2 linked regions of the Streptantibioticus cattleyicolor NRRL 8057 = DSM 46488 genome follow. Each later gene encodes a partner of the first gene's protein in a complex. Links are inferred from orthologs where the notes say so. Each region holds a gene or a part of one and is shown on either strand. Other genes may lie near its edges. The genes, in order: dnaG and dnaB.

Region 1 (15,160 bases):
TTGACGACGGCCAACCAGCTTGGGTCGGCCCCTTCTTGGGGCCGACCCTTCTGCTTTCGTGATCCTTTGCACTTCGGCCGAGCATGGGCCGAGCTATCGATCTTGCACTGCCGTTCGGGTGAACCTTGGGCTTTGCGCGCCGTGCCTGCGTCGCAGGTGAAAACCTTCCTGCGATTCTGCGGTGGAGTGGGGCGGGTGGGACTCGAACCCACGACCGACGGATTATGAGTCCGCTGCTCTAACCGGCTGAGCTACCGCCCCTCACGGCGTGCCGTGCTGTGTCGTGCACATCGTCTGCCGCAGCATAGCCGCTCATACGATCTGTCGCCCTCGCGGGTAACAAACACACGTGCAGACGTTCTTGGAAGGCGGCTTCGTCCTGGAACGCCCGGTTTCCGGCGCGGTGGGCCGCGTGACGGGGGTCACTGGAGGGGGCTCCGGGGCGGCACACCAAAAAGGACCCCGGGTGGGGTCCTTGCGCTGGGCTCCCCCGACTGGACTCGAACCAGTAACCTGCCGGTTAACAGCCGGCTGCTCTGCCAATTGAGCTACAGGGGATCGAGCTCCCCCGACTGGACTCGAACCAGTAACCTGCCGGTTAACAGCCGGCTGCTCTGCCAATTGAGCTACAGGGGAACGCTCCGGTGCCTCGAATGCGCCCCGTTCCGGTTCCCCGGACGGCGCGCCCTCGGTGCGAGACATACATTAGCGCAAGTGGGGGGGTGCTCCGCCAACCGGTTCCGCCGGGGTTGTCCCGCGGTCACCGCGGGTAGGCGGCGGGCGTCCCCAGCATCCGAGGCGAGGGAAGGGTGGAGCCATGCGCTACCGGCTGACGTTCATCACCGGGGTCGCGGTGGGTTACGTGCTCGGGGCCCGGGCCGGGCGGGAGCGTTACGAGCAGCTCCGCAAGGCCGCGCAGGGGGTCGCGCAGAACCCGGCGGTCCGCAACAGCGTGGAGGCGGTCGGGCTGCAGGGGCGGGCGCTGGCCGGGAAGGTGGGCGCCAAGGTCGGCGACCGGCTGCCCGGGTCCGTCACCGATCGCGTGCGTCACCTGCGGGAACGCGCCACGGCCGAGGACGACGAGTGGGGCACCAGCAACACCTGAGGACGGATACGGCATGATCTGCCCCTATGGGGATAGTCGCCGGCTTGGACAGTTCGACCACAGGCACCACCGTCGTCGTCTGCGACACGGACACCGGTGCCGTACTGCGGCAGGGCTACGCCCCGCACCCGTACGACGGTGAGGGCGAGGGCGGCCAGGGCAGGCGGATCGAGGCCGATCCGCAGTCGTGGCTGCTCTCCCTGGGCGAGGCGGCCAAGGACGGGCTGCTCGAAGGGGTCCAGGCGATCGGGGTCTCCGGGCAGCAGCACGGGATGGTGGCGCTGGACGCGGGGGGTGTGCTCGTCCGCCCGGCGATGCTGTGGAACGACAAGCGGGCGCAGGCCGCCGCCGCCGACCTCACCGAGGCGCTGGGCGGCCCGACCGGCTGGGCGGAGGCGGTCGGCTCGGTTCCGCAGGCCGCGCACCCGGTGGCCAAGCTGCGCTGGCTGGCCCAGCACGAACCGGCCTCGGCGCAGCGGGTGGCCGAGGTGCTCGCCCCGCACGACTGGCTGGTGTGGCAGTTGCTGGGGCGTCCGGCGCACCGCACCACCGACCGGGGCGACGCCTCGGGCACCGGTTACTGGTCGGCGGCGACCGGTGGCTACCGCATCGACCTGGTGGAGCTGGCGCTGGGCCACCGGGTACGGCTGCCGGAGGTGCTCGGCCCCGCCGACCCGGCCGGCCACACCCCGGAGGGGCTGCTGATCTCGGCCGGCACCGGGGACAACATGGCCGCGGCGCTCGGCCTCGGGCTCGGTCCGGGGGACGCCGCGGTGGTGCTGGGGGCCTCCGGCACCGTCTTCGCCGTCCACCACGAGGCGCTGGTGGACCCGTCGGGCACCATCACCTCGTACGCGGACGCCACCGGCCGGCATCTGCCGGTGGTGCAGACCCGCAACGCGGTACGGGTGCTGCGGGGCGCCGCCGATCTGCTGGGGACGGACCTGGCGGGGGTCTCGGAGCTGGCGCTGCGTTCGACGCCGGGGGCGTACGGGCTGGTGCTGCTGCCGTATCTGGAGGGCGAGCGCACCCCGCAGTTGCCGCACACCGCCGGGCTGCTGGCGGGGCTGCGGCGGGAGAGCATGAAGCCGGAGCACCTGGCCCGGGCGGCGGTCGAGGGCATGCTGTGCGGGCTGGCGGACGCGCTGGACGTGCTGCGCGGGCGCGGGGTGGAGGTGCGCCGGGTCTTCCTGCTCGGTCCGGCCGGTGAGCTGCCCGCGGTGCAGGCGGCGGCGCCGGCGCTGTTCGGTGTGCCGGTGGTCGTACCGCCGCCGGCGGACTACGCGGCGCTGGGCGCGGCCCGGCAGGCGGCGTGGGCGCTCGGCGCGCAGCAGGGCGCCCTTTCGCCAGCGGAGCCGCCGCACTGGCAGACCGCTGCCTATCGGCTGCTGGAGCCGGGTGACGACCTCCCGGCGGGCGCGGCGGTGCGCCAGCAGTACACGGCGGTGCGGGAGCAGACCCATCCGGGTGCCTTCGCCGCGCTGTGACGCCGGCCGGTGGCCCCGCGGTCAGTCGAGGTAGCCGCGCAGTTGCTCGGCGAAGGCGTGGTCGCGGAGTTTGCCGAGGGTCTTGGACTCGATCTGGCGGATGCGTTCGCGGGTGACGCCGAAGATCCGGCCGATCTCCTCCAGGGTGCGCGGGCGGCCGTCGAGGAGGCCGTAGCGGAGCTGGACGACGCGGCGTTCGCGTTCGCCGAGGGTGGACAGGACGGCTTCGAGGTGTTCGCGCAGCAGCAGGAAGGCGGCGGACTCCACGGGTGAGGCGGCGTCGCCGTCCTCGATCAGGTCGCCGAGGGCCACGTCGTCCTCGTCGCCGACGGGGGCGTGCAGCGAGACCGGCTCCTGGGCCAGGCGCAGCACCTCGCCGACGCGTTCCTCGGTGAGGTCGAGCTGGTCGGCGACGTCGGCGGCGCAGGGTTCGTAGCCGCGTTCCTGGAGCAGCCGGCGCTGGACCCGTACCACGCGGTTGATCAGCTCCACGACGTGGACCGGGACGCGTATCGTGCGGGCCTGGTCGGCCAGGGCGCGGCTCATGGCCTGGCGGATCCACCAGGTGGCGTAGGTGGAGAACTTGTAGCCGCGGGCGTAGTCGAACTTCTCGACCGCCCGGATCAGCCCGAGGTTGCCCTCCTGGACGAGGTCGAGCATGGTCAGGCCGCGGCCGACGTAGCGTTTGGCGACCGAGACCACCAGCCGCAGGTTGGCCTCGATCAGCCGGCGTTTGGCGATGCGGCCGAGGACGACGAGGCGGTCGAGGTCGCCGGCGAGCCGGGTGTCGAGGTCGGGGGTGTGTTCCAGCTTCTCCTCGGCGAAGAGTCCGGCCTCGACCCGGCGGGCGAGTTCGACCTCCTCCTCGGCGGTGAGCAGCGGGATGCGGCCGATCTCGCGCAGGTACTGGCGGAACAGGTCGGCGGAGGGTCCGGCCGCCTCCTCGCGGGGCGGGCGGTCGTCCTCGTCGGCCCCGGAGGCCTCGGGGGTCTCGGGGGTCTCGTCCGGCGGTGCGGCCGGGAGCGATTCGGGGTGCGCCGGTGCGCGGCCCTGGGCCGGTACGCGCTCCAACAGCGGCTCGGCGAGGGCGAGTCGGGGCCGGCCGGGCGCTTCGATGGACGGCGGGGCGTCGCCGCCCGGCGCGGGCTCGGCCGCGGCGGCGCCGGCGGCTGGGGCTGGGGCGGTCCGGGACTGGGTCTGCACGGGGGCGGCCTCCCGACTTCGCGCGATCACGGTCTCGGCGGCGCGCGGGAGTGGAACGGCTGCGGCCCCGCCGCCCGCCGCCCCAAGGCACACCGTGAGCGGGCGGCCGGGGGCATGCGGCGTTCCGCCTTCCGAGGACTCAGGCACCGCACCCCAGTGTGCGCTACGACACACCCCGACTACGAGGGGTGTGCGCTCAGTTTCTCTGGGAAACCCCGGCGGGGGCGCGGGAGTTGCCCCCGCGCCCGGGTCACAGCGCGGCGGCGCCCTGGTCGCGCAGGCGCTTGCCGTACTGCTGGAGCGCCCACAGTTCGTTCTGGACGGCGGCGGCCTGGTCGGGGGCGGCGTTCGGGCCGAGGCGGGCGAGGGTGGCGCGGACCTCGGTGATCCGGCGGTCGACGGCGTGCAGGCGGACGGCGACGAGGTGTTCGCCGGCGTAGATGGCGTCGGCGGCGCGGCGGGTGTGCGGGGGTTCGACGGCCAGCTCGGTGACGAGGGCGCGGACCGAGTCGTCGGGGGCGGCGTCGCGGACCCGGGCGAGGTAGCCGTCGTCGGCGGTGGTGACCCCGCCGGCCTCGGCGATGGCGCGGCGGACGGCGGCGTAGGGGGCGCCGGTGAACTCGTCCTCGCCGTAGGCGTCGAAGGCGGGGGCGACCAGGTGCGGGTGTTGCAGGGCGAGCTTGAGCAGTTCGCGTTCCACCCGGTGGGCGGGGCTGCGCAGGTCGAGCCGAGGGCCGGTGGGGCGGGGCGGGGCGGCGGCGGGGCGCGGCGCGCGGGCGGCGGACGCCGGGCGGCCGGGGTCGCCGCCGCGGGCCCGGTCGCGCTGCCAGCGGGCGAGCTGGGCGACCCGGCGGACGACGAACTGCTCGTCGAGGATGCCGAGCATGGCGGCGAGCTGGACGGCGTACTCGTGCTGGATCGCGGTGTCCTTGATCCCGGCGACGATCGGCGCGGCCTGTTCCAGGGCGGCGGCGCGGCCCTCGGCGGTGTCGAGGTTGTGGCCGGCCACGGTGGAGCGGATGGCGAAGCCGAAGAGCGGCTGAGCGGTGTCGATCAGGTTGCGTACCGCGGCGTCGCCCTCGGCCAGCCGCAGCTCGCAGGGGTCCATGCCGCCGGGGCTGACCGCGATGGAGGTGCGGGCGGCGAACTTCTGGTCGTCCTCGAAGGCGCGCAGCGCGGCGCGCTGGCCGGCCGCGTCGCCGTCGAAGGTGAAGACCACCTGGGAGCCGGAGTTGTCCATCAGCACCCGGCGCAGGATCTTGATGTGTTCCTCGCCGAAGGCGGTGCCGCAGGTGGCGATGGCGGTGGTGACCCCGGCGAGGTGGCAGGCCATGACGTCGGTGTACCCCTCGACGACCACGGCGCGGCCGAGCTTGCCGATGTCCTTCTTGGCCAGGTCGATGCCGTAGAGGACCTGGGACTTCTTGTACAGCGGGGTCTCGGGGGTGTTGAGGTACTTGGGGCCGTTGTCGTCGTCGCGCAGTTTGCGGGCGCCGAAGCCGATGACCTCGCCGGTGATGTCGCGGATGGGCCACATCAGGCGGCCCCGGAAGCGGTCGATGGGGCCGCGGCGGCCTTCCGAGGCGAGGCCGCAGAGCAGCAGTTCCTTGTCGGTGAAGCCCTTGCCGCGCAGGTAGCGCACCAGGTGGTCCCAGCCGGCCGGGGCGTAGCCGACCCCGAAGTGCTCGGCCGCCGCCTGGTCGAAGCCGCGTCCGGCGAGGAACTTGCGGGCGATCTCGGCCTCGGCGCCGTCGAGCTGCTCGGTGTAGAACAGCGCCGCCGCCTTGTGGGCCTCGACGAGCCGGGTGCGTTCGCCCTGCTGGCGTCCGGGCAGGTAGCCGCCCTCGTCGTAGCGCAGGGTGATGCCGGCCTTGGCGGCGAGGCGCTCGATGGTCTCGGAGAACGACAGGTGGTCGAGCTTCATCACGAAGTCGATCGTGTCGCCGCCCTCCTGGCAGCCGAAGCAGTAGAAGAGCCCCTTGCTGGGGCTGACTTGGAAGGACGGGGACTTCTCGTCGTGGAAGGGGCAGAGCCCCTTGAGGTTGCCGCCGCCGGCCGGGCGGAGCTGGAGGTATTCGGCGACGACGGCGTCGATCGGGACCGCGTCCCGGACCGCCTTCACATCCTCGTCCCTGATCCGACCTGCCACGGATGGATTCTACGGGTCCGGCGGGGCGCTCCGGTGAGGTTGACGGTGGACGGTCACAGCGGCTTGATGGTGAACAGGAAGTGCGGGCCGACGCCCTCGATCATGAACTCGTCGCCGCCGACCGCGAAGCCGTGGTGCTCGTAGAAGCCGCGGGCAGAGGTGCGTCCGTTGCACCACACGATCCGGGCGCCGCGGGCCGCCGCCTCGGCGAGCCCGGCGCGCAGCACGGCGGCCCCGTACCCGTGGCCGCGCAGCTCGGGGGCGCTGGCCATGCCGCGGAAGCGGTAGGCGGGGCCCTCCTCGCCGGGCAGCGGCTCGGGGAAGAAGGTGACGCAGGCGGCGAGGGCGCCGTCCGGGGTGTACGCGGCGATGTGGAACGTGGCGGGCTCGGCGTCCTCGGCGAAGACGGCGCTGCCGGGCGGACGGCCCGGGCGCAGCACCGCGCGGCGCAGCTCGAAGATCTCCTCGACGGGTACGACGGCGGTGCGGGCGCTCGGGCCGGGCGCTGGTCTGCTCATTCCAGGAAGGATGTCAGAGGCACCGCGGGGTCGGCCAGGCGCTCGGGGTCGACGGTCCGGCGGGAGCCGATGAGCCGCTGGAGCTGGTCGGTGACGTCCCAGACGTTGACGTTCATGGCGGCCTGGACGCGGCCGTCGGCCAGCCAGAAGGCGATGAACTGGCGCTTGCCGACGTCGCCGCGGCAGACCACCTGGTCGTAGGAGCCGGGGGCGGCGTGCCCGGAGAACTCCATGCCCAGGTCGTACTGGTCGGTGAAGAAGTAGGGGACGCGGTCGTAGGCGATCTGGTGGCCGAGCATGGCGCGGGCGGCGGTAGGCCCTCCGTTGAGGGCGTTGGCCCAGTGTTCGACGCGCAGCCGGGTGCCGAGCAGCGGGTTGTCGGCGGCTGCGCAGTCCCCGGCGGCGAAGATGTCGGGGTCGCTGGTGCGCAGCGAGGCGTCGACGGCGATGCCGCCGCCGTGGGCGCGGTCGACCACGGTGAGCCCGGCGGCCTCGGCGAGTCCGGTGCGGGGGGCGGCGCCGATCGCGGCGAGCACGTCGTGGCAGGGGTGTTCCTCGCCGTCGTCGGTGCGGACCGCGAGGACCATGCCGTCCTGGCCGGTGATCTCGGTGAGCCGGGTGCCGAAGCGGAAGCGGACGCCGTGCTCGCGGTGGAGGCCGGCGAAGACGCCGCCGAGTTCGGGGCCGAGGACGGTGTGCAGCGGGGTGGGTTCCGGCTCGACCACGGTGACCTCGGCGCCGTAGGAGCGGGCGGCGGCGGCGACCTCCAGGCCGATCCAGCCGGCGCCGGCGATCACCAGGTGGCCGTTGTCACGGCCGAGGGAGGCGAGGACGCCGCGGAGCCGTTCGGCGTGGGCCAGCCGCCGCAGGTGGTGGACGCCGGCCAGGCCGGTGCCGGGGATGTCCAGCCGGCGGGGTTCGGCGCCGGTGGCCAGCAGCAGCTTGTCGTAGCGGAGCGCGGTGCCGTCACCGAGCGCGACGGTGCGGGTGTTGCGGTCGAGCTGGACGACGGGCTGGCCGAGGTGGAGCTCGATGTCATGCTCGGCGTACCAGGCGGCGGGGTGGACGAAGACCGAGTCGCGTTCCTCCTTGCCCAGCAGGAAGCCCTTGGACAGCGGCGGGCGTTCGTACGGGTGGTCGCGTTCGTCCCCGATCAGGATGACCCGGCCGGTGAACCCCTCCGCCCGCAGGGTCTCGGCGGCCTTGGCCCCGGCCAGCCCGGCTCCCACGATGACGAACGTCTGATCTGCGTCGACCACTGTGCGCCTCCTCGCGCGGCATCCCCCGGCGAACCGTCTCACGGGAGGGTCCCGCACGGCGCGGCTCGCGTGAAGAGCGCCGCACCGGCTCGGGGCCTCCCGTCGTCCCTGTTGCGATCTCCATGGTGCAACGCCGGACGTGGCGGGTCACAGCCGGTGTCGCACGGGGCGCGCGGCCGGCGGTACGCGGATCCCGCGCGGCGCGGGGCGTCCGGCGCGCGGCCGGCGGGGCGGGTACGGGGGTCAACTCCCGTGATGCGGCAGTGCGTCGGCAGGCGTCAGGTGGTCAGCCGGGCGTGCAGGGCGAGCGCCGCCGCGTCGGTGAGCGAGGCGATCTGGTCGACCACGGCGCGCAGCCGGGCCCGGTCGTCCGGGGCCGCCGCGTACACCTCGCGGAACTGCGGGTCGAGCCCGTCGGGGGCGCGGGCGGTCAGCGCCGCCGCCAACTCGGCGATCACCACGCGCTGTTCGGCCCGGCGGCGTTCCTGGTCGGCGCGTTGCATCACGTACCGGTCGGCGACCGCCTTGAGGACGGCGCACTCCAGCCGTACCTCGCGCGGGACCACCAGGCGGGCGGCGTAGCGGGTGAGGCGGCCGGGGCCGTAGGCGTCCCTGGTGGCGCGTTCGGCGGCCAGGCAGAAGCGGCCGATGAGCTGGGAGGTGGCGTCCTTGAGCCGGGCGCGGGCGAGCGCGGAGCCGTCGTAGCGGTGCGGCCACCATTCCTGGGCGAGGAGCCGGTCGAGGGCGGCGGCGAGTTCGGCGGGGTCGGCGTCGGGGGCGTAGCGGCCGATGGCGACGGCGTGGATGTCGCGCCGTTCGGGGCCGGAGCGGAGCACGGCGGGGTCGAGGTGGCCGGCGTGCAGGCCGTCCTCCACGTCGTGCACCGAGTAGGCGACGTCGTCGGACCAGTCCATCACCTCGGCCTCGAAGCAGCGGCGGCCGGCCGGGGCGCCGGAGCGCAGCCAGTCGAAGACCGGCCGGTCGTCGGGGTAGACCCCGAACTTGGCGGAGCCGGGGTCGGTGGGGTGGCCGCCGCGTGGCCAGGGGTACTTGGTGGCGGCGTCCAGCGCGGCCCGGGTGAGGTTGAGGCCGACACTGACCACCTGGCCGTCGGGTCCGGCGGTGAACCGTTTGGGCTCGGTGCGGGTGAGCAGCCGCAGCGACTGGGCGTTGCCCTCGAAGCCGCCGCAGGCCGCGGCGACCTCGGCGAGGGCCTGCTCGCCGTTGTGGCCGAAGGGCGGGTGGCCGAGGTCGTGGGCGAGGCAGGCGGTCTCCACCAGGTCGGCGTCGCAGCCGAGCGCCGCCCCCAACTCCCGCCCGACCTGGGCGCATTCGAGGGAGTGGGTGAGCCGGGTACGGGGGCTGGTGTCGAACTCGGGCACCACCGAGCCCGGGTCGACCACCTGGGTCTTCCCGGCCAGCCGGCGCAACGCGGCCGAGTGCAGCACCCTGGCCCGGTCCCGCTGGAACGCGGTCCGCCCGGGCCGCTTGTCCGGCTCCGGCACCCACCGCTCGGTGTCGGCCTCGGTGTACGGGGCGGCGAGGGGGTCCGCCACCTGATGTGTCCCGTCCATACTGCGACGGTAACCGCCCGCGCCGACATCGAGCGCGCCAGCCGCGGTGGTGGCCCGCGGTACGCCGCCCACGAGTGCCCCGTGCCGGGGCGCGCGCCCCGGCACGGGGACGCCGTCGCCCAGGCCCGATCGCCGGGGCGGACGTAGAGGCCCCGGAATTGCGGCGAGGGCACGGGACCGGCCGGCCCCCGGCACCGGAACGCCGCCCGGAAGACAACACCCCGCCCACGCGGACGCTCCCGACAGCGCGGCGAGCGAACGGACCGTCCCGGCGAGCGGCCCCGGGCCGCCCATGGCCCGGCGCCCCGTGGCCGGAAGGCAGCGTCCGAGCGCCCCCGCCCGCGCGACCAGGGGACGCAACGGGTCGGCCAGTGACAGCGCGGCACCTCGCCGCCACGGTCCCCGTCCCACGGACGGCCGCGCCCCCCACGGACGCCCCCGGCGGCGCGGCAAGGGCACGGAAACACCGGCGCCCGGCCCCGATCGCCCGGGCGGACGTGGAGGCCCCGGAAGCGCGGCGAGCGGACACCGTGAGCCGGCCGACCCCTACCCCGGCGCCCCCGCGAACGCCCGCGGCGGCCGGTGGGCGGAAGCGCGTGACAGGGCCTCCTCGTAGCGGCGGACGACGAGGCGGGCCAGGGCGGGGTGGGCGCCGAGGGGGGCGGAGACGAGCCAGGGGGCGGCGGTGGCGGCTTCGGCGGCGAAGCGGCCGGGGGCGGTGAAGCAGGAGGCGACGGCGACCCGGTGGATGCCGCGCGCGGTGAGCCGGGCGATGGCCTGCGGGATGGTCGGCCGGGCGGCGCAGGCGTAGCCGGGCAGCACGGGGACGCCGTCGAGGCGGGCGGTGAGCAGCGCGGCGGTACGGGCGGTGGCGGCGGCCGAGTCGGGGTCGCGGGAGCCGGCGGCGGCCAGGACGACCCCGGTGCGGCCGGTGGCGGCGGCGCCGCGGAAGCCGGCCTCGGCCAGCCGGGCGTGGAGCGCCGCGGCGAGCAGCGGGTGCGGGCCGAGCGGGCGGGCGACGGTGACCGCGAGCGGGGCCGCGCGGGCCGCCGCGGCGGGCAGGTCGTGCTTGACGTGGTAGCCGTCGGCGAGGAGCAGCGGGACGAGGACGGCCGGGCCGCGCAGCGCGGCGAGGGCGTCGTCCAGCAGCGGCTCGGCCAGTTCGACGTGGGCGGGGTGGACGGCGACGTCCGGCCGCAGCCGGCGCACCCGGTCCAGCAGTACGGCCAGGGCGCGGCGGGCGGCCGGGTCGCGGCTGCCGTGGGCGACCACCACCATCGTCGGGGCGGCGGGGGGCGCACCGGGCGCATCCGGTGGGGTGGGCGCATCCGTCATGCGCCGAGTGTGGCGAGCGGTCGTTGCGGGCGGATTGCGTGGCGGTAATCGCCCTGTTTACCGGGTGGCGGGCGGTCAGGAGCGCCGTTTCCAGTCGCCGCCGGGGATGCGCCGTCCGTGGGCGCGCAGGTGGCGGGCGGTCGCGCGGCCGGCCAGGTAGACCCAGGCGTCGCGGGGGCCGGCGGCGGTGTGCACGGTGCGTGCGAGGCGTTCGTAGAGGTTGTCCGGGGCGCCGGGGGTGTGGTCCTCCAGGCGGTCGAGTTCGGCGAGGACGTCGTCGTACGCCTCGGGGAGCGGTTCGATCAGGTCGCCGTGGATCCCGTCCGGCGTGCCGGGGGCGTCGAGGGCGTAGGGGTAGCCGGGGCCGTCGTAGAGCAGGGCGCCGCGCAGGACGGCGGGGACGGCGCGGGCGGTGCGTCCGCGCAGCAGCCGGGCGTGGTTGACCTCGCCGGGGCGCAGCGTGCCGTACACGAAGAAGGGGAGGCGGCCCTCCGCCACCGGACTGGATGACGTGTCCATGTAGCGATGATCGCGGAACCGGCGGGCGCCCGGCGGCGTCATCGTGGCGGGCGGCCGACGAGGCGTACACAGGGGGTCGGGGATGGGACGGACCGGGATACTGCCGCGCACCCGGCGCGGGTGGCGGCGCGTCGTGCGGTGGGCGGCGGCGCTGTGCACGCTGGCGCTGCTTCCGGCGACCTGGCTGTACGTCGCCTCCTCGGGGCGGATCCGGGACGTGGCCGACGTACCGCCGGAGCCGGTGGGCGTGGTCTTCGGCGCCGGGCTCGACCACGGCCGCCCGTCCCCGTACCTGGCGCACCGGCTGGACGCCGCCGCCGCGCTCTACCGCGCCGGCAAGGTCCGCGCGCTCCTGGTCACCGGCGACAAAGGCCGCACCGGGTACAACGAGCCGGCCGCGATGCGCGCCTACCTGGCCGCGCACGGCGTCCCGGCCGGCCACGTGGTGCTGGACTACGCGGGGTTCGACACCTGGGACTCGTGCGCCCGGGCCCGGCGGATCTTCGGGGTGAACCGGGCGGTGCTGGTGACCCAGGGGTTCCACATCCGCCGCGCGCTCGCCCTGTGCGCGGCGGCCGGGGTGACCGGGTACGGCGTCGGGGTGGCCGAGCCGCACGACGCGATCTGGTACTACGGCGGGGCGCGGGAGGTCGGGGCGGCGGCCAAGGCGGCGGTGGACGCGCTCTTCACGCCCGCCCCGACGCTGCTGGGGCCGCACGAGGACGGGGTGGCGCGCGCGTTGCGGGAACCGCGGTGAAGGCGGCGTCGGTACGATCGCGGCAGGGACGGCGTGACGCTTCGGAGGTTGCCATGGCACCGGAGGAGCAGGACGAGCCGCTGGTGACCATCACCCCGGTGCCGCCGCCGTCCGCCGCGCCCGAGCAGCGCTGGCTGGGGCCGCTGCTCATCATCGGCGCCCCGGTGGGTCTGGCGGTGCTGGTCTTCGTCCTCCTGGTGCTGCTGTGACCCCCGGCGGCGGGCCGTTTCCCGCTGCCGCGCCCACGGATCACGGCGTCCTGTCACGCCTCCCGCGCCGTGCGGACGCCAATTGATCCGGGAGAGTGAACGATAAGAACTTCTCCTTCCGGCCGTAGTTGTTCAGTCTGCTCCGGTAGCGGGGCGCACCAGGATCGGAAGGAAATTCGCGTGATCAAGAAGATTCTCGCTACGGCTGCGGTGGTGGTTTCAGCAGTGGGCGCCACCTCTGCTCCGGCCATGGCCATCGGCAATGGGCACGGCCACGGCTCGAACTCCGCCAACGGGAATGGCTCGGGGCAGGTGTACGGGAACACCACGACCGGCGGTTACATGAGCCCCCAGATCGGCCTGGTCCAGGGTTCGCTCAACAAGCCGTGCATCGGTATCCCGATCAAGGACATCCAGGTGCCGATCCTCCAGATCGTCGCGATCCAGGACCTGCTGAACCAGCACCAGACCGTGACCTGCACCGAGAACACCAACGTGAGCGAGGGCGACGCGCCGCTGTCGCACATCCTGGACAACATCCCGATCCTGTCCAGGAACGGCGCCGGCAACCGCTGATCACCCGGCCGAAGGGATTGCCGGCCGACGCCTCGGCACGTGCGGCCGAACTCCTTTGCCAGGCCCGCGGGCCCGCTCCCGGAATTTCCGGTCCACCGGATTCCAGGGGCGGGCCCGCCGTCGTTACCAGGGTCCCTCGCCGGCCGCGCGGGTGCCGTTAGCGCTGGGCCGGGAGCTGTTTGTCAAGCCACTGAATGGCTTCCGGGTATTCGGCGCGCCAGGTCTTGAAGTTGTGGCCGCCTTCGTCCCGGATGAGTTTGCTCACCGTGGTCGGCGCTTTCGCGGCGGCGGCGAACTTCAGCGTCGGCTCGTAGTTGTCCTCGCCCTTCTTGCTGCTGGTCACCAGGAGGGAGACGGGGGGCGCGGGCATGTGCTGGAGCCGCCAGGTGAGGTCGTTGCTCTTCTTGTACCGCTCGCTGCCGGCGTACAGGTCGCCGGTCTGGCCGTCCTGCCGGGCGAAGTAGTCGGCGGACAGCCCGGCGCCGGCGCCGTACCGCAGCGGGTTGGTCATGGCGAACTTCAGCGCGCAGTAGCCGCCGGTGGAGTCGCCCACCGCGCCCCAGCCGCCGGGCTGGTCCGTGGCGCGGTAGGTGCTGGACACCGCCATCGGCAGGTCCTGGTTGAAGAAGGTGAGCGCCTGCGGGCCGCCGGGGACGTCGGTGCAGTTGGTGTCGCGGCCGGGGACGACGGAGGGGCGCACCATCACGTAGATGGTGGGCTTGATGCGGCCGGCGATGATGTCGTCGGAGACGGTGCGCGGGATGTGCAGCCCGGTGATGAGGTTGCGGGCGACGCCGGGGTAGCCGGTGAGGGCGACGACGACCGGGAAGCGCTCGTGGCGATGGGCGGCCTGGAAGTACTGCGGGGGCAGGTAGACGAAGCCGTCGGTGACCAGGCCGGAGGAGAAACCGCGGAACCGTACCGACTGCACCTCCCCGGCGCGTTCCCGGCCGCCCTTGAGGCTGGCGTCGGTCTTCCCGGTGACGACGAGCGAGGCCGGGCGGCCGGAACTGTGGCCGGCCTCCAGTATCTGCTCGCCCTCCGACTGGCCGAGCAGGTCGTTCCAGGAGGAGTAGAAGCCGAAGTTGTTGTTGGCCGCGACCAGGATCACGCCCAGGATCATCACCTGCGTGGCCGCCAGCAGCCCGAGGCGGCCGAGCCAGGGTATGAGGCCCTTCCGCGCGGCGCGCGGCCACAGCCACAGCGCCAGCCCGCCCACCAGCACGGCGGCGATCACCAGCACTATGAAGAAGACATTGGACGTGAGTCCCACGGTCGTCGCTCTCTCTTCAGGTCAGTCCTTCACAAGAGAGGGACGGAAATCCGTTCGGTTAGGTTTACTCAATTTTGCAGTGAGATTTCCTCACCTTTACGGTCCGCCCTACCCGTAGTCGGCGCATGGGTCGATGTCCGGATCCGTCCTGCCATGTACCCAAGTCTTCCGGATGCCGGCGCCCCGGGCACCCCCGGCTCCGGCAAGCGTGCGGGGTGGCCGGTCCTCGCCCGGATGAGGTGGGCGGTCAGCGGTTAGGCTCGACGCAGACCGCTGGGGATGGAGGTGTCCGTTGCACTCGACCACCTTCCCGCTGTGGGATCCGGACGCGGGCCAGGGGGCGCGGCAGCTCGCCGAACTCGGGCTCGCGCTGGTGCTCTCCACGCTGATCGGGCTGGAGCGGGCGGTGCAGCAGAAGAGCGCGGGGCTGCGGACGCACACCCTGGTGGGGGTGGGCAGCGCGCTGATCATGGAGGTCTCCCAGCACGGCTTCAACGCGGTGCTGGGGCTGGAACACGTCTCGTTCGACCCGTCCCGGGTGGCCGCCCAGATCATCTCGGGCATCGGTTTCATCGGCGGCGGGATCATCTTCGTCCGCCGGGACGCGGTACGCGGGCTGACCACGGCCGCCACCATCTGGCTGACCTGTGGGGTCGGCATGGCGTGCGGCGGCGGGCTGCCGCTGCTGGCCGCCGCCGCGACGGCCGCCCACTTCCTGGTGGCCCGCGGCTATCCGCTGGTCACCCGGCACTTCCCGGCGGTGTCCACCCCGGAGCAGGCCCAGCTCGCGCTCGCCTACCGGGTCGGCGGCAGCATCCTGCCGCGGGTGCTGGAGTTGTGCACCGGTGAGGGGTTCCGCGTGGTGGACGTACGGGTGGAGCGCGCGCCGTGGAAGGAGCCCGACGCAGAGAGCCGCGCCGAGGCGCCCCCGCCCGGCACCGCCGAGGTCCAGCTGTCCATCGAGGGGACGGCGAGCGTGCACCGGCTGGTGGCGGAGCTGTCGGAGCTGGAGGGCGTGCTGAGCGTCTGGTCGCCAGGGCAGTCGGCCGGCGACTGACCCGGGGGGCGGGGTCAGGACGAGGCGGCCGGGCCGCCGTCCGCCTTGCGACGGGCCCGTAGCGCCCGCACCCGGCCGCGGCTGGCGCACGCCGGGGCGGGGCACCAGCGGCGGCGCCCGCCCGGGTCGGCGAAGACCC
Region 2 (15,167 bases), 1.7 Mb from region 1 along the record:
CCTTGAGAATCTCGTTGGCCCGCCTCAACTCGGCATTCTCTTTCCGGAGTTGCTTCAGCTCCTCCAGCTCGGAGCTGGTCAGGCGGTCGTCGCGCTCGCCGGCGTCGGCCTCGGCCTGGCGAACCCATGACCGCAGGGCCTCCTTGTGGATGCCGAGGTCGCGGGCGACATGCGTCACTGGGCGGCCGGTCGAGCGGACCTCGCGGACGGCGCGCTCGCGGAGTTCATCGGGGTACTTACGTGGTGCTGGCACTGCAGGTGGTTCTCCTTACGCCTGGATCGTAACCCAGGCTTCAAGGACTCCACGAAGATCAGTGCAGCTCACTTCATGCCGATGTTGCTGGTGAGGCCGACTCGGCAGACGGGCCACCGTTCGTGCCCGGAGGCGGTGAAGGCTCCGGCCCGGGCGATCTCCTTCTGGTGGTATTTCAGGGCGAAGTCCAGTACTGCCGTGGTCTTCCCGAGTCCGGGGAACGCGTCCACCGCGACGGCTCCCTTGGCCTTGTCTCCGTCCTGCTGATTGCTGGCGATGATGTCCCACAGGTCCTCATGCAGTGCTTCGAGCTGCGGCGTCTTGAGCGGGCCGAGGTTGGCGTGCCAGACGCTGCGGAGGTGGTCGTACTCCAGCCGCGCCGCCTCGCCGAGGGCAGCGATCTGCTTGGGGGTCAAGATCTCCGGTTGGACGCGGCGGGGTGCCTCGGCCAGGGCCCTCAGCCCCTCCTTGCGGGAGAGCGTGAGGTTGTCCAGCCGGGGACGCGTACCTTCGGCCGGCTCGGTGGGACAGGGCGGCATCATGCGTCCTCCAGGGCGTCGGCGTAGAAGTCATCGGCCGCATCCGGGCCGTCAAGTTCGTCCTCCTCGTCGTCATCGCTGGGCGCGAGGCCTTCGTAGGGCTCGGCCTCGTCAACGCCCGCGCCCTCGACGGTCTCCTCGTCGAGGGCGCGGGCGTCGGCGAAGATCCGGGCGACCGACGGCAGCGTGCGAATGTCGTCGTCCTCGGTGGCGGGCAGGTCGAAGACGGACTGTTCGCGGGCCTGTCGCAGGGCGATGCGCCGCTCGGCCATGGTCAGTCCCAGGCCGAGGTGCCAGCGTTCCAGAAGCTCGGCGACGGCGGTCTCGTCGTCGGGAAAGCGGTACTTTTTACCCGCTAGCTTCCGGGCGAGCTCGATCGCCTGACCGCTGATCGGGAACTTCATCGCCGGTAGTTGATGTTGTCGGGGTCGACATGGATGGGCCACATTCCCTTGGCCTTCGCCCCCGTGTACGGGCTCGTCTCACCGCGATAGCCGTCAAGGCCCTCCCCGTTGTACCGGCATTTGCGGATCTCGACGCCGTAGTGGTGGATCGGCTTCCACTCGGTCTTCAGGAACTCGAAGCCAAGCGCCGGGTCGCGCGGCACCTCGATGTATCCGGCGCGAGCGATCCCGTGTTCGAACATCGCGGACGGCGACAGCCGTAGCCCCGGCACGTACGTATCGAGCAACCCGTCGTGGGGCCTCGCGTGATACACGCAGGCCACCCACTCGCGGATGATCGCCTCCAGCTCGTGGAGGAAGAAGAACGCCTGCTCTTCCGGCCGTTCTCCGCGCGAGAACACATCCGGTCCCTTGTAGCCGGGCAGTGACTCCAGCAGACCTTCGCGCAGGGTCTTGAAGAATCTCTCGATCGGACCCTTGTCCCGGCCCGTTCGCAGACGGGCCGGTTGGATCGACAGGCCGAGACGCTGGCAGACCGAAGTGACGTGCTCGCTGATGAACGGCTTGCCGTGGTCGACCACGATGGTCTCCGGCACGATGGCCGGCCCCGCGACACCCCTCTCTCCGCCGGCCTTATCGTCTCCGCCGCCTGCTTCGAGAGCTTCACGCTCCACGAAGACCGTGCGGGGAATGCCGTGATCGGGCCAGACCGCCGATGCAGGCCAGTCCTTGCCCGCCGGACGGGGACGGTAGGTCTGGAACAACACCGCCGCGACGTCGATGGACTGCGTGGAAACCGGGGTCACCCTGATCCCCGTGACACACCTGTCGTACCAGTCCATCGCAACCGTCAACTCAGCCTGCACCCACTTCAGCGTGATCGGGTCCATCGCGAAGACGTCCAGCCGCGTGGTGTCCATCAGCAGGTACTCGCCCGGCCTCGTCGGCCGCAGCTTCCCGTACGCACCCGTCGGCCTTGCGGCGATGTCCCGGTTGCGTTTCGTGCTCAGCCTGAAGGTCGGCTTGCGCCGCTCCAGCTCCTCGAGCCAGCGATACGCCGTCGCACGAGTCGGCAGCTTCACCTCGCCGCCGCCATAGCGGGCGGCAAGCCGGGGTCCGATGGTACGGATGACCTTGGCCCGGGTCGGCTGTGAGTCCTTCTCATGCTCGGCCATGATCTCCAGGGCCATCTCCACCCACCGCGGATCGGCCCGCCCCAGCCCGCCCATGGTGCCGTCACCATGATCTGGCCTGTTATGAACGAGACCGGCTTCCCGATCTGCCCGGAAGGCCCGAACCCACCGTTTGATGGTGCGTACGCTCACCCCGAGTTCGTCGGCCTTGGCCGCGTACCGCTGCAGCTTGGGAACTGTCGCCGCGTACGGCGCTCTCGGTTCCCCCTCCTCTGGGAACTCGGCGTTCCCCGACCGGAAGCCGTAGAGGACCTCGTTGATGTGGGCGGCGCGCTCACGCACTGCCTGCAACTCCTCGTCGGTGAGCTGTGCCAGCACCACAGAGGCCGCCTCGCGTGGCTCATCGGCCCCGGGCCCCGGCCCTTCCGGGATGATCCCGGCGCGTCCGGAGGCGAGTGCCTCCCGTAGTGACAACCGGAGTCGGCGGCCCCGACCGTCGCGCACCAGGACCTCGTTGCCGGCCGGGGAGGCGAACATCTCCTCCACCGTGACGACTTCGCCGTTGTACTTCAGCCTCGTGCCCACGCCGACACGTACCGCGGACTCGTTCACCCGACCTCCCGAGCGAGGCTCCCGCCCATAAACCGTCGTTTCGCTCTCCGAGGCGTCGATGCCCTGCTCACCGTCCACGACGACCGGGGGAAGTTCGTACCTGCCGGAGCCCGTCACGGCAGCCGTCCCCTGCCGAAGCTCGTGTCGCTCGGACAGAGGCACAGCAAGATCCGTCACGAAGTGCTGGCACCACAGCAGCCGCAGGACAGCCGCCCGGACCCTCCATTCCGGATGGTGCGGAAAGGCACGGAACGCCTCGCCGAGCGAGGCCCCGTACAAATCTGCCTCCCGGATCTCCGCAAGCAGGTCCTCGTTGAAGAACCAGTCGCGCCGGTACCCGGCGAGGAAGCGCAGATTCGCCAGCTCCGTCTCCGGAGGCTCACACCACACCTCGAAGTCCCAGCCGCGACTCAGAACGACCTCGCGGGCCCAGCCGAGCGCGAAGTTCACCTTCGTCCGGCTGAGCAGGTGCCGCGGCTTTACGTCGACGACCAGCGGTACGTCCCTCTCCCGCAGAACGAGGAAGTCCGGCACGTGGCGCCGCAGTCGCTCGTCCACCGTGGTGGAGAGAAGGAACGGCTGGGCGAAGACCGCCGTCACATCCCGGTCGAAGTCGGCGTACAGCAGGCGCGTCAGCTCAAGCCGCGACTCGTAGACAACGTGGTCACGCATCGTGGAGGACCAGTAGGCACCCGAGTAGTGCTTCTGGCCGTGCCGCCAACGGAACGTACGCCACGGCACCGATGACTCGAAGATATCGATGCCTGTCGTCGGCCAGAGCCGGTCCTCGTCGACCTGCCCGTCCGAATAGCGAAGGCTCATCGAGAGTTCGCCAAGCACACGCGGCATACCCACCCCCAACAGCGGGGACGAGCGATGACGGGATCAGACTAGAGATCGCTAACTACCGTGCCCCTGCCCCACACAGAAGTGCCCACTGGGAGCGATGGGCATGCCGACGCGCCCCCTCCGCATGAACCATCGAAACTATGCGCGAGCCAGGCAGGGCCCATCAACGCTGTTCCTCGAAGAAGTCCATGCGCCCCGTCCCGAACGGACCGTTCGCGTCCTCGTACGGGAAGGCGACCTTTTCCCACAAGGCAATCTGACAAATAGTGACAGCCGCCTCGGGGCCCAGTTTCAGAGCACGACGGGAGTCAGCCGGCTCGGTGTACCACTGCTCGATGCACCCCAGCCGGAGAGCCCGCATGCTGTCCTGCCGACCGTCTCCCTCGTACACCACCTTCGTGATGGCTGACACGACTTGGTTGTGGTGGAGGCGGAAGTCTCGCCCAGACGGATCAGTGAGGGAAAGCTGCCAGCTCCACCGGCAGCCTTCGGGAAGCGGATCACCTGGTTCAAGGTCCTCCGGCAGCTCTCCTGAAAAGCCGTACAGGTACGCCGCATTCTCCCCGACCGGAGCTTGAGACCAAGCGATATCACCGAGATAGGGAGAAGCAGCCACAAACGTCTCGGCGATCCTCTGAGTCTCCTCATCTGTGATCCAGTGCGACCCCGAGGGGGTGTGAGAGGCACTACCGGTCTCGACGTTCACTCCATCGACTCCCATTCCTGCTCCTTTCTAGATTCTTCAGTTGCCATCGCGTGGAAGATGGCGGACTACTCAGTCACCTCGACCAGTACGTCTCATCTACATGTCCTACGGGCCAGACACGGGACACAGAGAATGAGAATGGGACACAAGAAATGGGAACCTACAGCTCCGGTCAGACGTTTCCGGCCATGTCCACGAAGCGGGAGTAGTGCCCCTGGAAGGCCACCGTGATGGTGGCGGTGGGGCCGTTGCGGTGCTTGGCGACGATGAGGTCGGCCTCGCCGGCCCGGGGGGACTCCTTCTCGTAGGCGTCCTCGCGGTGCAGCAGGATCACCATGTCGGCGTCCTGCTCGATGGAGCCGGATTCGCGCAGGTCGGAGACCATGGGCTTCTTGTCGGTGCGCTGCTCGGGGCCACGGTTGAGCTGGGAGAGTGCGATGACGGGGACTTCCAGCTCCTTGGCGAGCAGCTTGAGGTTACGGGACATCTCCGAGACCTCCTGCTGGCGGCTCTCGGGGCGCCGGGAGCCGCCCGACTGCATCAGCTGGAGGTAGTCGATGACGACCAGCCGCAGGTCGTTGCGCTGCTTGAGGCGGCGGCACTTGGCACGGATCTCCATCATCGACAGGTTGGGCGAGTCGTCGATGTAGAGGGGACCGGCGGAGACCTCGGGCATCCGGCGGGCCAGCCGCGTCCAGTCGTCGTCCGTCATGTTGCCCGACCGCATGTGGTGCAGGGCCACCCGTGCCTCGGCCGACAGCAGGCGCATGGCGATCTCGTTGCGCCCCATCTCCAGCGAGAAGAAGACGCTCGGTAGGCCGTGCGCGATCGACGCGGAGCGGGCGAAGTCCAGGGCGAGCGTGGAGTTGTGGACGACCAGGCCCTCGGCGACGAAGCTGTGCGTGCCCTCGACCGTCAGGTCGTAGACCGCCTCGGTGCCGTCCGGCTCGTTGGAGACCACCCGGTCCCAGCGCACGTCGGACTCGGCGAGGTCCACCAGCGCCCGCGAGTCGAGCGCCTTGGCCAGGTCGAGCAGGCGGGCCCGGTCGACGGGGTTCCCGGGCCGCCAGTCGTGACCGGCCGGCAGCCCGGCCCGTTCGTTGACCTCGGCCCAGGTCAGCCCGGCCTTCTCGGCCTCGATCAGCTCCCACACCGGCTCCGGGACCGGCCGCCCCTCCGCGCCGGACGGCCCGCCGGGGGCCGCGACGTGGTCGCCGGGGCGCAGCCGCTCCAGCGGAACCCAGCCGCGCAGCGTGAGCATCGGATGGTTGCCGGTGGCCCGCAGCGTGGCGCCGTCCGCGGTGCGCAGCTTCCGCACCGGCTTGACCCCGTTGTGGTGGTACGCCGACGGACGGGCCGCGCGCAGCTTCCAGTCGCCGCCGAGCGTGAGCACCTGGAGGTCCTCGCCGGCCGTGCCACGCCGGACGAACTCCTCGACGGTGATCCACTCCCCCGAGCGGGCCTCCAGCACCCGGCTGCCGGCCGCCAGGCACTTGCCCATCGCCGGACGCGCCGCGATGACGACCATCTGGCCGGGGTGGAGGCCGTTGGTGAGCGCGTCGAGGTCGGTGAAGCCGGTGGGCACGCCGGTCATCTGGCCGCTGCGCGAGCCGATCGCCTCGATCTCGTCGAGGGCGCCCTCCATGATCTCGCTGAGCGGAAGGTAGTCCTCGGAGGTGCGCTGCTCGGTGACCGCGTAGATCTCGGCCTGCGCCGAGTTGACGATCTCGTCCACGTCACCGTCGGCGGCATAACCCATCTGGGTGATGCGGGTGCCGGCCTCGACCAGGCGGCGCAGGACCGCGCGCTCGTGGACGATCTCGGCGTAGTACTCGGCGTTGGCCGCCGTGGGGACGGCGTTGACGAGAGTGTGCAGATAGGCCGCGCCGCCGACCCGGGTGATCTCGCCGCGCTTGGTCAGCTCGGCGGCGACGGTGATGGGGTCGGCCGGCTCGCCACGGGCGTAGAGGTCGAGGATGGCGTTGTAGACGGTCTCGTGCGCGGGGCGGTAGAAGTCACCGGCCTTGAGCACCTCGACCACGTCGGCGATGGCGTCCTTCGACAGCAGCATGCCGCCGAGCACGGACTGCTCGGCGTCGATGTCCTGCGGCGGGACCCGCTCGAAGCCGGAATCGCCCCAGCCGCGCTCCCGGGCTCCCTCGTCCCAGCCGTCCCGGTCACGGCCGCCGTGGTCGCGTCCGCCGCGCTGCTGGTCGCCGCCGCGCCGGAAGCGAGGGGGCGGCAGCCGGTCGCCGGGGCCGTCGGGGAAGGGCGGCTCGGCCGGCGGAGCCTCGCTCCAGTGGCCGTCGACGGGCTCGGGCTGGCTCACCCCCCGCACCTCCTCCCGGTCCTGCGGACCCCCGGTTCCGTGCCACATTCCTACGGCACGCCTCTGACACCTGGACGGCACCCCGCCGAGTTTCCGGCGCGTCGAGGACGGGACCGGTTGACGGCTCCGGGGAAGCCGGAGGACAGCGCGGGTGCCGGTCAACGGTAGGGCCGGCGGCGCCGTCAGCCAAGATGGTTATCCACAGGCCATGTGGATGACGGCCCCCAGCCTGTGGAGAAGCCCGCCAAACCTGTGCACAGTGCGGGGGACAGCGCTGTGGACAACGCCACAGTCACCCTGGGGAAACCGCCCTGACCTGCGATTTCATCATCCACTGGCTGTGTAGGAGAAAAACTTTCCCGCTTGGCGCGAGATCGCGACAAACGGCGCGGAGACGATCACTCAGCGCCACGGAATGTAATGGCCACTTTGCCATTGCATCCCTTACCTGTGGACGATTATCCTAAGCGGGTGTCCTCGGCCCCCGCCCGCAACCGCTCCCAGGGTTCCCCACGGCTGCCCCGGGAGGTCCGGCGCCGCCACGACCGGGAGATCCTGGCGCTCGCCGTCCCGGCCTTCGGAGCCCTGGTCGCCGAACCGCTCTTCGTCATGGCCGACAGCGCCATCGTCGGCCACCTGGGTACCCGGCAACTCGCCGGACTCGGTGTCGCCGCCTCCCTGCTGACAACCGCGGTCAACGTCTTCGTCTTCCTCGCCTACGCCACCACCGCGGCCGTCGCCCGCCGGATCGGCGCCGGTGACCGGCAGGCCGCCATCCGCCAGGGCATGGACGGCATCTGGCTCGCCCTGCTGCTCAGCGCCGTCGTGGTCGCCGTGGTGGTGCCCGGGGCCGGACCGCTCGCCGAGCTCTTCGGTGCCTCCGGCCGGGCGACCGGGTACGCCGTGACGTATCTGCGGATCAGCGCGCTCGGCATCCCCGCGATGCTCGTCGTGCTGGCCGCCACCGGCGTGCTGCGCGGCCTCCAGGACACCCGCACCCCGCTGGTGGTGGCGGTCGCCGGATTCGCCGCCAACGCCGGACTCAACGTGGGCCTGGTGTACGGCGCCGGGCTCGGCATCGCCGGTTCAGCCTGGGGCACCGTGATCGCCCAGTGGGCCATGGCGGCGGCGTACCTGACCGTCGTGGTGCGCGGCGCGCGACGCCATGGCGCCCGGCTGCGCCCCGACGCGGCCGGTATCCGGGCCTGCGCCACCGCGGGCGTACCGCTGCTGGTCCGCACCCTCAGCCTGCGCGCGATCCTGATGGTCGCCACCGCGGTCGCGGCCCGCCTCGGCGACACCGAGATCGCCGCCCACCAGGTGCTCCTCACCCTGTGGAGCCTGCTCGCCTTCGCGCTGGACGCCATAGCCATCGCGGGCCAGGCGATCATCGGCCGTTACCTGGGCGCGGAGGACGCGGCGGGCGCCCGGGCGGCGTGCCGGCGCATGGTGCAGTGGGGGATCGCCTCCGGGGTGGTCCTCGGCGCCCTGGTCGCCGTCGCCCGGCCGTGGTTCATCCCGCTGTTCACCGGCGATCCGGCGGTCCGCGCCCAGCTGATGACCGCGCTGCTGGTGGTGGCGGTCACCCAGCCGGTCTCCGGGGTGGTCTTCATCCTGGACGGCGTACTGATGGGCGCCGGTGACGGCCGCTATCTGGCCTGGGCGATGCTGGGCACGCTGGCCGTCTTCGTCCCGGCCGCGCTCGCCGTCCCCGCGATCGGCGGCGGGCTGACGGTGCTGTGGTGGGCCATGGCCCTGTTCATGGTGTCGCGGATGGCGTTCCTGTGGGCACGGGCCCGCTCCGGACACTGGGTGGTGACCGGCGCGGTCCGCGGCGGCTGACCCCCGGCCGACGGCTGTTTCACGTGAAACGGCCACCAGCCCCCGCCGCCCGTTTCACGTGAAACACGCACGTGCGGCATGCCGGAAGGGCCGGTACCCCCTGCGGGGTACCGGCCCTTCCCAGGCTTACCGGCTGAGCGGCAGGCGTCAGGCCGCGACGACCTCGACGTCCAGCTTGGCCGAGACCTCCGGGTGGAGGTTGACGGTCACCTGGTGCGAGCCGACGGTCTTGATCGGCGACACGACGGCGACACGACGCTTGTCGACCGCCGGGCCACCGGCCTCCTTGATCGCCGAAGCGATGTCGGCCGGGGTGACCGAACCGAAGAGGCGCCCGGCCTCGCCGGCCCGGGTGGCCAGCTTGACCTTGACGTTCTCCAGCTGGGCCTTGATCTCGTTGGCCTGCTCCAGCGTGGCGATCTCGCGGATCCGGCGCGCACGGCGGATCTGCTCGACGTCCTTCTCGCCGCCCTTGGTCCAGCGGATGGCAAAGCTCCGCGGGATCAGGTAGTTGCGAGCGTAGCCGTCCTTGACGTCCACGACGTCGCCGGCGGCACCGAGGCCGCTGACCTCGTTGGTGAGGATGATCTTCATGCTTCGGTCACCCTCTCTCAGCGAGCAGTCGAGGTGTAGGGCAGCAGCGCCATCTCGCGGCTGTTCTTCACGGCGGTGGCGACGTCACGCTGGTGCTGCGTGCAGTTGCCGGTCACGCGACGGGCACGGATCTTGCCGCGGTCGGAGATGAACTTCCGCAGCAGGTTGGTGTCCTTGTAGTCGACGTAGGTGACCTTGTCCTTGCAGAAAGCGCAGACCTTCTTCTTCGGCTTGCGCGGGGGCGGCTTCGCCATGGTTGTACTCCAGTGTGATCAAGAAGTGTGTCGCTTGCCGCCCTTAGAAGGGCGGCTCGTCCGAGTAGCCGCCGCCGGAGCTTCCGCCCCAGCCGCCACCGCCACCCTGGCCGCCGCCGGCCGGGGCACCGGTCGCCCACGGGTCGTCGGCCGGGGCACCGCCGCCGGAGCCGCCCTGCGGGCCGCCCCAGTTGCCACCCTGGCCGCCGCCCGGACCACCACCGTAGCCCTGGCCGCCCCGGCCGCCGCTGGTCTTGGTGACCTTGGCCGTGGCGTTGCGGAGCGAGGCGCCGACCTCGTCGACGTCGAGTTCGTAGACCGTCCGCTTGACGCCCTCACGGTCTTCGTAGGAACGCTGCTTCAGCCGACCCTGCACGATGACGCGCATGCCGCGCTGAAGAGACTCGGCCACGTTCTCGGCCGCCTGCCGCCAGACCGAGCAGGTCAGGAAGAGGCTCTCGCCGTCCTTCCACTCGTTGGTCTGCCGGTCGAAGGTGCGCGGGGTGGACGCGACGCGGAACTTCGCGACCGCCGCACCGGAAGGGGTGAAGCGCAGCTCGGGATCGTCGACAAGGTTGCCGACGACCGTGATGACGGTCTCGCCTGCCATGGTGGGTGACCTCTCGGCGGGTGTGCTGTGCTGCTGGCTGCTCGGTAGCCGTACTCAGCTCCGACGCTTAACGCGTCAGTGCGTTTCCGGACGAAGGACCTTGGTCCGCAGAACCGACTCGTTCAGGTTGAGCTGACGGTCGAGCTCCTTGACGACATCGGGCGTGGCGTTGATGTCGATGACCGAGTAGATGCCCTCGGGCTTCTTGTTGATCTCGTAGGAGAGACGACGACGGCCCCAGGTGTCGACCTTCTCGACCTTGCCGCCGCCGTTACGGACCACGGCGAGGAACGTCTCGATCAGGGGGGAGACAGCGCGCTCCTCCAGATCGGGGTCGAGGATGACCATCACCTCGTAGTGACGCATTATGGAACCCACCTCCTTTGGACTCAGCGGCCACGGCGTTTCCGTGGCAGGAGGGTCATGCATTGCGTCGCAACGGTATCGCCGCCCACTGACATCCGGCCGGGAACGGCCGACGGGTGAAGGGCAGACACCGGTGCAGACGGTACAGACTACCCGGACTCGTCCCCCCGCTTGAAATCCGCCGAAGAACCGGGACAATCTGTATCCAAGGGTGTGCACGAGGCTACGGCGCGCTACCGCGTCGGCTCACGGAGGTGCCCCATGGCACAGACATTCCGGCAATTCCGGCAGCGTCACGTTCTGACCCTCAACACCGACGGCCGGCCGCACCCGGTGGAGAACACCCTCACCGTGATCACCGTGGTGCTCGGTGCCGTCGCCGCTCTCACCTCGCTCTCCCGCGGCCTGCACCTGGTCAGTTCGTGGACCGGGTTGCTCGGCATCGTCTCCGGCGCCTACGGCCAGTACATCTCGGCGACCACCGCCGAGCGCTTCCTGCTGGTCATCGGGCTCGGCGCGGCAGCCGTGGGGTTCTTCATCGGCATGGCCCACGGCGGCCTGTTCGGCGGCGTCGTGTAGCGCGCGGAGCGGCGCTCGGCGGGGTTCACGGCGCAGGGCTTCAGGCCGCCCCGGCGCCCGGTCGCAGTAGAGTTCGCCGGGAAGTCCGGTAGAACCCGCAGCGATGGGGAGCGCCCCGAATGAGCCTGACCCTGAGGACCATCAGCCGTGAGCAGCATCTGGCCTACATCCAGAGCCTGCCCTCGGCGAGCCACATGCAGGTTCCCGCTTGGGCCGACGTGAAGGCCGAGTGGCGTTCGGAGAACCTGGGCTGGTTCGACAAGAACGGCGAGCTCGTCGGCGTGGGTCTGGTGCTCTACCGCCAGCTGCCCAAGATCAAGCGGTACCTCGCCTACCTCCCCGAGGGCCCGGTCATCAACTGGTACGCGCCCAACCTGGAGGAATGGCTCCAGCCGATGCTGGCCCACCTCAAGCGGCAGGGCGCCTTCTCGGTGAAGATGGGGCCGCCGGTGGTCATCCGGCGCTGGGACGCCGCCGCGGTGAAGAACGGCATCGCCGACCCGGACGCCAAGCGGCTGCGGGACGTCGAGGCCACCTTCATCGAGCCGCGCGCCTTCGAGGTCGCCGACCGGCTGCGGAAGATGGGGTGGCAGCAGGGCGAGGACGGCGGCGCCGGCTTCGGTGACGTCCAGCCGCGCTACGTCTTCCAGGTGCCGCTGGAGGGGCGCACCCTGGAGGACGTCCACAAGGGCTTCAACCAGCTGTGGCGCCGCAACATCAAGAAGGCCGAGAAGGCGGGCGTCGAGGTCGTCCAGGGCACCTACGAGCAGCTCCCGATCTGGCAGCAGCTCTACGAGATCACCGCCGAGCGCGACCACTTCCGCCCGCGCCCGCTGTCGTACTTCCAGCGCATGTGGACCGCCCTCAACTCCGAGGACCCCAACCGCATGCGGCTCTACTTCGCCGTGCACGAGGGCGAGGCGGTGGCGGCGGCCACCATGCTGGTCGTCGGCGGCCACGTCTGGTACTCCTACGGCGCCTCGGCCAACCACAAGCGTGAGGTGCGGCCGAGCAACGCCATGCAGTGGCGGATGCTGCGCGACGCCTACGCGCTCGGCGCCACCGTCTACGACCTGCGCGGCATCAGCGACTCGCTGGACGAGAACGACCACCTCTTCGGGCTGATCCAGTTCAAGGTGGGCACCGGCGGCCAGGCCGCGGAGTACCTCGGCGAGTGGGACTTCCCGCTCAACAAGCTGCTGCACAAGGCGCTCGACATCTACATGTCCCGCCGCTGAGCCGACCCGTTCCCGTTACCGTTCCCCCTGATCCACGGAAAGGTCCTGACCGGCCCATGGCGCTCACCCTGTACGTCGACACCGCGCGCTGGCGTGCCCACCACAAGACGGTGGTGGACCAGTTCCCCGGCATCATCCCGGTCTGCAAGGGCAACGGATACGGCTTCGGGCACGAGCGGCTGGCGGAGGAGACCGCCCGGCTCGGCGCCGACATGATCGCGGTCGGTACGACGTACGAGGCCGCCCGGATGAAGGACCTGTTCGGCGGGGACCTGCTGGTGCTCACCCCGTACCGGCTGGGCGAGGAGCCGGTGCCGCTGCCGGACCGGGCGATCCGCTCGGTCTCCTCGGTGGAGGGGGTGCGCGGCCTGGTCGGCGCCCGGGTGATCGTCGAGGTGATGAGCTCGATGCGGCGCCACGGGGTGCTCCCGGAGGAGCTGGGCCGGCTGCGCGGCGCCATCGAGGACGTGCGCCTGGAGGGGTTCGCGATCCATCTGCCGCTGGACCGCACCGACGGCTCGGACGGGGTGCAGGAGGTCCACGGCTGGATGGAGCGGCTGCGGGCGGCGGGGCTCCCGCTGCACACCATGTTCGTCAGCCATCTGAAGGCCGACGAACTGGTCCATCTCCAGCGGCAGTTCCCGCAGACCCGGTTCCGCACCCGGATCGGCACCCGGCTGTGGCTCGGCGACCACCAGGCGACGGAGTACCGCGGCGCGGTGCTGGACGTCACCCGGGTCGGCAAGGGCGAGCGCTACGGATACCGGCAGCAGAAGGCGGCCGGCGAGGGCCACCTGGTGGTCGTCGCCGGCGGCACCTCGCACGGCGTGGGCCTGGAGTCGCCCAAGGCCGTGCACGGCGTCATGCCGCGGGCCAAGGGCGTGGCGCGGGCCGGGCTGGCGACCGTCAACCGCAACCTGTCGCCGTTCGTGTGGGCGGGCAAGCAGCGGTGGTTCGCCGAGCCGCCGCACATGCAGGTCTCCATCCTCTTCCTCCCCGGCGACGTGGCCCCGCCGCAGATGGGGGAGGAACTCGTCGCCCACCTGCGGCACACCACCACCCAACCGGACCGCATGGTCGACCGCTAGGCCTTGTCGTCAAAAGGTCGCCGGCCGTCCGGAGGGCGGTGCCCCGCGGCGTCTGGGGCGTGTGATCGCAAGGCGGAGGGAGGAGAGCGCAGCGGGCTGCGCCGACGACCGAAAACGCCGCGAGCGCGCGTGCCAGGCGCCGCGGGGCAGGCGAGATTTTGACGACAGGGCCTAGGCCGCCTGGTCCGGCGGGGTGCCCCAGCGCACCGCGGTGCCGGAGGAACGGGCGGCGTGGCGGGCGCCCGCCGTGCCGAGCACGAAGACGTCGGGGGCGCCGTCGAGCACGCCGCCGGAGGGGTCGTCGGAGCCGTCCTGCCGTACCGGGTCGTGCTCGGCCCGCAGGATGTCGCGCACCACGCAGGCGCACAGGTAGCCGGTGGCCAGCAGGTGCAGCGCGATCGCCAGGTCGTAGCCGCCCTCGGGCAGCCCCTTGTTGTTGCCGCCGGTGGTGAACGCCAGGTACATCCAGATGCCCAGGAAGTACATGACCTCGCCGGCCTGCCACACCAGGAAGTCCCGCCAGCGCGGCCGGGCCAGCGCGGCCAGCGGCACCAGCCACAGCACGTACTGCGGTGAGTAGACCTTGTTGGTCAGCACGAACGCGGCGACCACCAGGAACGCGGTCTGGGCGAACCGGGGCCGGCGCGGCGCGTACAGCACCAGCCAGGCCAGACCGGCGCACAGCAGCAGCATGAGCACGATGGCGTAGGTGTTGGCGTCCGGCAGCGGGTTGCCGGTCTGCTGGGAGATCAGCAGCCATAGCGAGCCGAAGTCCACCGGCCTGGTCTGGCTGTAGCTGTAGAACTGGGCCCAGCCGGGGCGGATGTGGAAGCCGGTGGCGTCGTGCGCCAGCATCACCGGCACGTTGACCACCAGCCAGGCGACCACCGCACCGGCCAGCGCCTTGGTGAACGCCCGCATGCGTCCCGCCCGCAGGCACAGCAGCAGCAGCGGCCCGAGCAGCAGCGCCGGGTAGAGCTTGGCGGCGGTGGCCAGCCCGATCAGCACCCCGGAGGCGACCGGGCGGCGGCGGGCCCACAGCAGCATGCCGACGGCGGTCAGGGCGAGCGCCAGCAGGTCCCAGTTGACGGTCGCGGTGAGCGCGGCGGCGGGGGCGAGGGCGACCAGCAGCCCGTCCCAGGGACGGCGGCGGTGGGTGCGGGCCACCGCGACCACCGTGACGACCGCGCAGACCAGCAGCATCCCGGAGTTGACCAGCCAGTAGATCTGCTCACGCCGTATCAGGTCCGCGCCGTGCGGGGTGAACCACGAGGCGATCTCCATGAAGAGCCCGGTGAGCACCGGGTACTCCAGGTACGGCATGCCGCCCGAGACCTTGTCCGGGATGTGGCCGAAGTACGGCACCACGTCGTCGGCGAAGCCACGGGCGTAGAACAGGTGCGGGATGTCCGAGTAGCAGGCGTGCGTGTACTGGTCGTTGGCCCCGAAGAACCAGCCGCTGTCGTAGCACGGCAGCTTCTGCACCATGCCCAGGGCGAACAGTCCGACGGCGGCCAGCACGATCACGCGCAGCGGATTCCACCACCGGCCGGCCACCGCACCCATCCGCCGCCCGGCGGGGCCGCCGAGCAGTTCGCTGCCCGCCCGGGCGACCGGGTCGTCCCAGGTGGGCGGCGTGCTCGGGGCTGCCGCTGCGCTCTCGGCGTTCTTACGCGCGGTCGTCATGGCGGACATCCTGCCGTACCGGACTGTCAGGCCGCCGGGCGCGGTGTGGAAAACCCGTCGTGCCTGTGGAAAACCCGTGGCCGCG

The links.
Region 2: the proteins of dnaG (region 1) and dnaB are in contact, whole or in part, in a crystal structure (PDB 2R6A), measured with the Geobacillus stearothermophilus proteins. The link is inferred for Streptantibioticus cattleyicolor NRRL 8057 = DSM 46488 from one-to-one orthologs. Residues at the interface, in WP_049624496.1 of Geobacillus stearothermophilus: Lys456, Leu457, Leu458, Pro459, Ala460, Asn463, Ala464, Leu467, Leu535, Leu536, Ile537, Ala538, Gln544, Glu545, Asp548, Tyr549, His552; in WP_033016901.1 of Geobacillus stearothermophilus: Ser13, Glu15, Ala16, Gln18, Glu91, Leu92, Asp94, Ala95, Val96, Pro97, Thr98, Ala99, Ala100, Asn101, Tyr104, Tyr105, Ile108.

What each region holds. Positions count from the first base shown.
Region 1 is NC_017586.1:1,644,023-1,659,182, forward strand. Bases 3,496-6,429 are described here. They hold dnaG (DNA primase), read right to left. Parts: upstream 5,945-6,429; coding sequence 4,046-5,944; downstream 3,496-4,045. Other genes in these bases: SCATT_RS07110 (RNA polymerase sigma factor), read right to left, coding at 3,496-3,942; SCATT_RS07120 (GNAT family N-acetyltransferase), read right to left, coding at 5,998-6,429. In the rest of the region: SCATT_RS07100 (hypothetical protein), read left to right, coding at 818-1,105; SCATT_RS07105 (FGGY family carbohydrate kinase), read left to right, coding at 1,132-2,592; more of SCATT_RS07110, read right to left, coding at 2,614-3,495; more of SCATT_RS07120, read right to left, coding at 6,430-6,462; SCATT_RS07125 (NAD(P)/FAD-dependent oxidoreductase), read right to left, coding at 6,459-7,721; SCATT_RS07130 (deoxyguanosinetriphosphate triphosphohydrolase), read right to left, coding at 8,000-9,295; SCATT_RS07135 (sirohydrochlorin chelatase), read right to left, coding at 9,842-10,630; SCATT_RS07140 (gamma-glutamylcyclotransferase family protein), read right to left, coding at 10,706-11,149; SCATT_RS07145 (SanA/YdcF family protein), read left to right, coding at 11,232-11,906; SCATT_RS38910 (hypothetical protein), read left to right, coding at 11,960-12,115; SCATT_RS07150 (rodlin), read left to right, coding at 12,296-12,691; SCATT_RS07155 (alpha/beta hydrolase), read right to left, coding at 12,849-13,964; SCATT_RS07160 (MgtC/SapB family protein), read left to right, coding at 14,257-15,021; SCATT_RS07165 (CGNR zinc finger domain-containing protein), read right to left, coding at 15,036-15,160. UniProt on the Escherichia coli protein: RNA polymerase that catalyzes the synthesis of short RNA molecules used as primers for DNA polymerase during DNA replication.
Region 2 is NC_017586.1:3,311,050-3,326,216, reverse strand. What follows is about bases 4,248-7,188. They hold dnaB (replicative DNA helicase), read right to left. Parts: upstream 6,826-7,188; coding sequence 4,669-6,825; downstream 4,248-4,668. Other genes in these bases: SCATT_RS39550 (hypothetical protein), read right to left, coding at 4,248-4,496. Outside these bases: SCATT_RS14830 (IS3 family transposase), read right to left, coding at 1-128; SCATT_RS14820 (hypothetical protein), read right to left, coding at 322-795; SCATT_RS39555 (hypothetical protein), read right to left, coding at 792-1,196; SCATT_RS14815 (TnsA-like heteromeric transposase endonuclease subunit), read right to left, coding at 1,193-3,790; more of SCATT_RS39550, read right to left, coding at 3,954-4,247; SCATT_RS14800 (MATE family efflux transporter), read left to right, coding at 7,297-8,667; rplI (50S ribosomal protein L9), read right to left, coding at 8,815-9,261; rpsR (30S ribosomal protein S18), read right to left, coding at 9,279-9,515; SCATT_RS14785 (single-stranded DNA-binding protein), read right to left, coding at 9,559-10,125; rpsF (30S ribosomal protein S6), read right to left, coding at 10,201-10,491; SCATT_RS14775 (hypothetical protein), read left to right, coding at 10,753-11,070; SCATT_RS14770 (lipid II:glycine glycyltransferase FemX), read left to right, coding at 11,190-12,308; SCATT_RS14765 (alanine racemase), read left to right, coding at 12,365-13,396; SCATT_RS14760 (glycosyltransferase family 87 protein), read right to left, coding at 13,568-15,082. UniProt on the Escherichia coli protein: The main replicative DNA helicase, it participates in initiation and elongation during chromosome replication. Travels ahead of the DNA replisome, separating dsDNA into templates for DNA synthesis.